Regions from separate parts of the Enterococcus rotai genome, predicted to be linked through region 1. Evidence: riboswitches for the same ligand, from Rfam matches in the RefSeq annotation. Region 1 holds a riboswitch; the other holds the start of a gene.
The links. A riboswitch is a leader RNA that binds a small molecule or an ion and turns the genes downstream of it on or off. The one in region 1 is predicted to bind thiamine pyrophosphate.
Positions count from the first base shown of each region.

Region 2: another riboswitch for thiamine pyrophosphate. It lies ahead of tenA (thiaminase II); the one in region 1 lies ahead of thiT (energy-coupled thiamine transporter ThiT).

Region 1 covers NZ_CP013655.1:3,348,218-3,352,047, forward strand. The annotation lists gene ATZ35_RS14940 (hypothetical protein) at 1-624, opposite strand, end outside; gene ATZ35_RS14945 (sigma-70 family RNA polymerase sigma factor) at 617-1,156, opposite strand; gene thiT (energy-coupled thiamine transporter ThiT) at 1,280-1,882, opposite strand; TPP riboswitch at 1,936-2,034, opposite strand; gene ATZ35_RS14955 (zinc metalloprotease) at 2,185-3,276, shown strand; gene ATZ35_RS14960 (DUF8821 family protein) at 3,381-3,830, opposite strand, start outside.
Region 2 covers NZ_CP013655.1:2,537,503-2,541,332, reverse strand. The annotation lists gene thiD (bifunctional hydroxymethylpyrimidine kinase/phosphomethylpyrimidine kinase) at 1-3, opposite strand, end outside; gene thiM (hydroxyethylthiazole kinase) at 1-809, opposite strand, end outside; gene tenA (thiaminase II) at 806-1,474, opposite strand; TPP riboswitch at 1,572-1,671, opposite strand; gene ATZ35_RS11635 (lysylphosphatidylglycerol synthase transmembrane domain-containing protein) at 1,752-2,798, opposite strand; gene ATZ35_RS11630 (DUF1294 domain-containing protein) at 2,828-3,106, opposite strand; gene ATZ35_RS11625 (diacylglycerol/lipid kinase family protein) at 3,181-3,830, opposite strand, start outside.

The sequences.
Region 1 (3,830 bases):
GAAATCTGGTTCAACAGCTGGCTGAAGTTTTTTGATACTTTCTTCAGTATATGGAAAAATTTCTTCGTTATGTGGCTCTAAAATAAGACGTTCTATTTCAGCAGAATTTGGTTCTAATACTAAATTCGCGCCATCTCTTTTCACTTGATATGAATAGGTATCAGCCACGTCCTCCCCTTGATCATTGATGACTTTGGCAAATATCACTAACTGGTCTTCTTTAAATGTATATTCAGGCTCCATTCGCGTGAAATACTGGACAATCATCCGAATCTTACTTTCACTAAAACTGTAATACTTCTCTTCGTTCTTGACTTTCCAATAGTTTACGGATTGTAAAATAGTCGCTGGTATTTCGTTTGTATTTTCCAATGTAGAAGAAGTAGAAATCGAAGCACTGGGTTTATTTATCTCATTTTTCTTTGGCCACATTAATGCTCCTACAAGAACTAAACAGACAATGATGACGCCTGATAGAATCAGCTCCCCCCATTTATATTTCAGTTTACTGAACTTCGTTTTCCTTCGGTTTGAATGTGTCTCTAAAGCCGCGAGTGTATCTTCATATGGTACTTTTATTTGCTTCATCGCTTTTTCTAGAATTTTCTTCTCGTTATCAGACATAATAATCCTCCCCTAGTGTTTGTCTAAGTGCTTCACGTCCCCGTTTTAAATTTGTTTTGACTGTACCTTGCGGCATCGCTAAAACTTCGCTGATTTCTTTGACTGACAGATCCTGATAATAAAATAACTGTAAAACCAAACGATAGTTGTCATCTAAGCTTATTACCGCTTCTAATACGTCAATGCTTTGGTTCTTATTGAACGATGGATCTTTTGGTTCCGTATACGCGGGATTGTTCTGTAATGCTCGGATTTTAACTTTTTGATCGATCACTTTACTTGCCTGTCTTGCCATAATCGTACAAAACCAAGTTAAAAAATAGCTTGGTTCTTTTAATGAGTGAATCGATTTTATCGACTGGATTGTGGCCTCTTGCATAATATCTAACGCATCTTCCTTATTCCCAATATAGATGTACGCCATTTTATATAGATATTCATGATTTTTCTGTAATAGTTTACCTAATGCTTGGACATCTCCTTTGATCGCTTTTTTGACCAATAAACGTTCTGAATAACTAAACTTCCCCATTTCCTCACCTCTTCACCCTAATAGTGTAAAAAAATTGTATTTAGGTTTCAATAAAAATAAAAAAAGAGCTAAAACTTTCTAAGTTTTAGCCCAGATACTAGAATTACATTAAATGATACCCATTTATTCAATTTCTTTATGATGACGACGAATTCCTGTCATCGTTGTAGGGGTAAATAGCTTAGGATCGATTCTAAGAAGCAATAGCAGCACAACTGATGTTACAATTGCAGTTGCTACCCCACTTAACCCATTCATTACAAATGAAAACAACCATGGATTCATTCCCCAAAGTGCAAAGCTCCCCCAGAAAATCACGCCGGCTATAAAGTGCCAAATATAACGCATCAGTGTGCCAAAAAATGAAGCATAGATAATGATGCGGCTACTCTTCTTATATTCTTCATTTCGAATTGCTTGTTGCAACTTGTCACTATAAACGCCTGCGACCCCTGCAAAACCAAAAGCTAAAATATACTCAATAATCACTTGGGCTGGCATTAAATAATAGACTTGTGCTAAAGGAAAGTGTAACAATCCCCAAATAAATGCTGAAAAGAAGCCAGCTTTGGTTCCTCTCCGTAAAGCATAAAGCGTGATAGGGATCATCCCTAATGATATTGAAAAACTACTACCAATATTCGTTGGAATAAAGGACAACACCATTGCAATAGCTGCCACGATCGTTCCTTCGATCCAAACTCGTAACTCTGATGTTCTTTGCATAAAAAAATCCTCCCTCTAGAACGACCGATTCACAAAGGAGGAGTAAAAGTTGCTATTTACTCCATCACAATTCCTACGCTCGTACTAACGAACAGGTTCGAAGGGTTTAGAGTTATTACTCATTCTCAGCCATGGCTCCCCTTTGTGATGGGTTCTATTTAATTTTTAGTGGTCATCATTTTCTGACAACACTAAAAGAGTAACATGTTGTTCAAAAAAAGTAAAGAAGCGACTTTAATAAAAAAGCGTGAGCTTTCTCTATATCAATACGGTAAAATAGAATTAAACTAAGGAGGTATCGTATGAAAAAAAAGGTAAAAAAAGTTGGTTCTATTTTGATTTCATTAGGGTTAGGAGGCATAGGTGGCTATTTTGGGGGATATCTAATTGCAAAAAATAATCTTGATTTATCTGTTTTAGACATACTTATTTTTGTCTTTGCGCTGATTCTTTCTTATATCCTTCATATCATTATCCACGAAGCAGGTCATGGCATTTTTGGGAAATTAACTGGTTATAAAATGGTGAGTTACCGAATTTTCTCTTTTATGTGGGTTTGGCAAACGAATGGTGGAGTTGTGTTTAGACGCTTCAACGTTCCCGGTACCCTTGGACAATGCTTGATGGCACCTCCAACCTATGAAAAGGGGAAGTTTCCTTTTCGCCTATATTTATTAGGTGGTGTTTTAGCAAATGTGATTATTTCTGGTATCGTTTTGATTTCATTTGGATTTCACTCGCTGATTGCTATGGCATTTATTGTTACTGGGCTGTTTACGGTTCTTACAAATGCTATTCCAATGGGATTTAATGATGGTATGAGCTTAAAAACAGCTACCTCTAGTGAAGAACAGCAATATTTATTATACTTACAATTTGAAGTGAACTCTCTTTTAAATCAAGGCTTTAGTTACATTGAACTACCAAAGGTCTATTTTGAATTAGTTCCAGCTATTCCTAAGCAAACGTATTCTAATGACTACCAACAATTTTTAAAAATGGCTCGTTTTTCAGAAGAGATGGATTGGAAAAGCTTAAATGAAGCGATGGAATCGTTATGGCATCGTAAAGATGAGTTGATTTCTATCTATCAAATTGAAGTGAAAAAAGAGATGATCTTTTCGCTGGCGATTACTAAACCAGACGATTCACGACTGACTGAGTTATGGTCTGATAAAAAAGTACAAATGAGCTTGAAGCAACCTTTGATGGGGAATAAGCGTATCGAAGCTACCTATTACTATTTTGTAGAAAATGATGTTAAAACAGCTTTAGATTGCTTAAAAAAAGGGAAATCTTTCGTTAATAAAGCACCGAATCTTGGGGATGCCAAAGCCGAGCTGACGTTAAATGATTGGCTTTACAATGAAATTTTAGCTAATCATAATAAATAATTTGATCAAAAAAAGTGATCAGAGCGATCTTGAAAAATCGTTCTAATCACTTTTTTATTTAGAGTATATCCAAACTTGTCCTTCATTTAGATATCAAAGAACGCTTAATACTCTCCTTTAATCACAAAGAATGACCCACGAATGGTACCTGCTAATTTTGATTTTTGTCGAGCAAATTTGAATTTCCCTTCAAACTCAGCTGGAATGTCCATACCATCCGATAATTTAAAGCCAACTGCACGTTTCCCACCTTTTTCAAGGGTATACATAACATTTACCGCTAAGCCATTTTCGTAAAAAACATAAGCCATCTTGATACCATCGACTTCAAAGCTAGAAACCTCTAATGGTTTATACGGAAAGTTCATCTCACGTTCTGCTAAAATCTTCTCGACCCAAGCTAAGGTTTCAGGATCATCACTTGCTGGTACAGTTACAAATTCATGTTTGTATTTATTCCAATAATAGCGAGCTTCATTCGCACGTAATCCGGCCAGTGCAACGGCCACTGGAGACGTTTCAAGACCAACGGTTGATACCTCTTTAAACTCTAC
Region 2 (3,830 bases), 810 kb from region 1:
CATTTTTCAGCCATCCTTTCGATTCTTGCTTTTGCTTGCACTAACGTACTATCTAATCCTGATAGTTGATCTAATAAGTACGTTCTAAATGACCCGACAGAAACACTTGTTAACTGATCTGCTACAAGTTCGCCTGCTAAAGCATACATTGCACTTGCAACAACGACACTTTCTAAAGTAGACTCCTGAGCAACTGCTAAGAAAGCCCCACAAACACATCCATGTAAACAACCTGCTCCTGTCATCTTCGTAAAGTATGGTGTTCCATTTTTAACAAAATAAGTTTGCTTGCCATCTGTTATCGTATCTGTTTCACCACTTACTGCAATAAAACAATTCACATCAAGTGCTAACTTTTCGGCAATTTCAGTAATATCTACTGATCCAGTTCCAGCATCTACTCCTTTAGCAGCCCAAGCCGTTCCACTCAGCGCTGCAATTTCTCCAGCATTTCCCCGAATCAATGTTGGTTTGACTTGGTTCAATAATTGCTCAACCGCCTGTTTACGATAATTTGTCGCGCCAGCACCAACAGGATCTAAGACAACTGGTTTTCCTAATTCGTTCGCTTTTTTACCAGCAAGAATCATTGCAGCTAAATGCTCGTCATTCAAAGTCCCCATATTTAACACTATAACATCAGCAATCGCCGCCACTTCTTCCATTTCAGCAAGTGTACTTGACATAAATGGGGATGCTCCGATTGCCAGTAACCCATTAGCCGAATCATTTGCAACCACAATATTGGTAATAGTATGAACTAGCGGATTTTTTGTGCGTAAGGTATCAATCAATTGATAGTTGATCATCTCTTTAACCCCCATTTTTGTTTTGTATAAGCCATTTCCCAAAAATTCAATTCTTCATAACTACTAATAATAAAGGCTTGTTTCATAAGTAATTGCTCATCCAAAGAAGCTTGGTTGGCTAGCTGATCCGTCAGTTGAATTTGCCTACGAACCGCATTCTGGTAGCTTTCACGATCATAGGTTTCGATCCACCTTTGATACAACGGATCTGGTGAACCATTTGCGATTAATTCTTCGCCGATTTCTTGATATAACCAATAGCAGGGCAACAAGGCTGCTGCAATTCTAGCTATATTTTTACTTTCAACTTCTCGATACATATGTGAGGTATAATGATAGGCTGCTGGTGCAATCGGTGTTTGACTGATTTCCTCTTTTGAGACTTTCAATTCTTTGAAAAAGGTTTTTCTAACGGATATTTCTGCGGCTTCTAAATTTTTTACACCATCTAAAAAACAGCTTCTGACTTTTTTATCTATTGCTAATTCTGCAGCCTTTAAATGGATTTTACTAAATTGCTCCAAATAATACCGATCTTGGATCAGATAAAATCGGAAAATTTCTGGTGGTAATGTTCCAGCTTTTAACTCTAAGATAAATGGATGGTCCTTACTTTCCTGCCAAATTATATCAGCAGATTTTCTTATTTCTTCAGTAAATGTCATACAATTCCTCCTCGATATTTTTGAGAAGAATCTTAAAAACAGAAAAAAACGCCATAAAATGTTAAAGAACCATTTCATAGAGTTTAGCCGTGTTATTCTATTTCTTAGACTACTTCCCTACGCGAGTCTCAACTCACAGGTTCAAAGGGTCCGTTCAAGCGAACATCTCAGTCAAAATGACTCCCCTAGTACTTATCTAAAGTATACCATAGTATTTTGCAAAATCGATAAAAAACAAGCGTTAAAAATCTTTCGATTCTCAAAGCTTGTCTACACATTATTCTTCTAACGTTTCCTTTTTCTCTTTTCTTGCTGCGGAAAGATCCGTTTTAATATCTCTTCTCTTTTGAATCAATACATAAATAAATCCAATCAGAAAAGGCAAAACAAAACTACCAAAACGATACAATAACAACGAAGATACTGCATCGACCGTTCCAACTAGCGGTTTGAATAGCAATAAATAAACGAATTCAAACGGTCCAATACCTGCTGGGGTTGGAAACACCCCGGATAAAATAACCGAAAAACTTGTAAAAGAAAGAACCAAAAGAAAATCAATATTCGGATGATTCTCAACAAGCACAACATAAGGGATCACGTACCAGAAAAGCAACTTTGCTACATTCCAGCCAAAAATCCGAATCATCGCTGAACGGTCTTTCGTGATGGTTTGAACCGTTTCTCTTAATGAGTAAATTTGAAGATTACACTTATCCACCCAGTCACGTAATCTTTTACGTTTAAAATGTTTATTTGTCCACTTGATCAAAATCACTTGAAGATTGATGCTACTTGATAGAATCAATAATGAAAATATAATAACAAAGGTCAGCCCAACACCAACTAAGATAAAGGGAATCATTTTTGGTGCACGTTCATAAAATAAAGAAAACTGAAAAATCAACCCGAGAACAGATAGAAAAATCACTGCTACTTTATACATGATCATATGCAAGGCCGTCACACCAACGCCTTGGGAAACAGCTAGCCCTTTTTTCTTGTAAAAATAAATTTCAGAAAGCAATGTACCCGTCCCAAAAGAAATTACGCGATAAAAAGCCACATAACAAGAGGTGAAAAAACCATCTTTTGTCGTAAAATCCTTCTGAAAATAGGCAGCAATCTCTTTGATCGAGCGTCCTTCCACTATCTGGTAAACGACTCCTAGTAAGATAACTAGGGCAACAACGATCCAACTTGTCTTCATTAATTGCGCAAAGATATCACTGAGTGAATTATCCATCACATAGATGATCACTCCAATAAAAATAGCTAACAAGCTGATATTTAGAAAAACTTTTGTCTTGGAATTGCTTTTCATAGTTTCTCCCCACTAATTTGTATTCACAATTATCTTTTATAACGATAATAAATAATTGCAATAGTCACAAGTGTACCAAAAATAAAAGCAAAATAAAAGCGTAACTTTCTCGTCTTGTGATGAAAGAGTTGCTGGGCAAGTAGACCGCCAATTCCTCCGCCAATCAAGCCAATAAATAAAAGTTCAGACTCTGGGACTCGCCATTTTCCTCTTTTTGCTCTTTGTTTATCAAGGTACATTGTAAAAAACTCAACCAAATTTACAATGAGTAAATACACCCATGGTAAATGCTTCAACAAACCTGTCATCCTTCTTCCTCCAAAATCATTGTATTAATAGAATACCTTGAAAGAGTGTAGGATGTAAAGTTATTTCGACAAGATTACTTTTTTTGCTCTGGTACGAAAACAGTTAGACCATGTTTGATGACGGTCATTTCAACAGGTAGATCCTCACTTGGATCACCATCAACACGAGTACCAATTTTCTTTTCGTTCGAACTTTTAATCGATATTTCAGCTGCAGTCATATATTTCACATCTGGAATTTCATAGACTTTACCTAAAATAATTTTTGGCAGATAAAAGGCTAATTTGAAAAAATTCAATTTAGGTAAAATTGTTAGATGGAATAATCCATCATCTGGAGAGGCTGAATCATCAAAATTTGTATATCCTCCAACAGAATTTGTCATTGTCACTGTCACTAATTGTGTCTTCCCTTGCCATTGTTCTTTTTCAGTTTTGATCTCTAAGCGATAACGTTTTTTCTTAGCCAATAATTTGAAAAAATTTTTCACAAAAATTAATTTCCCATATTTTTGTTTTTCTTTTTGACTGATACGTGCCGCCGTGTCAGCTAAAATCCCAATAGTCATTGTACTGACAATTACTTTTTGGTTGATCATTCCATAGTCTATTTTTCTGGTAACTCCACCTAAAATAACATCAGCAGCTGCTTCAAATTTTAACGGAATTTCTAAAACTCTTGCCATATTATTGACTGTCCCACCAGGCAGTAAGCCAACTTTTA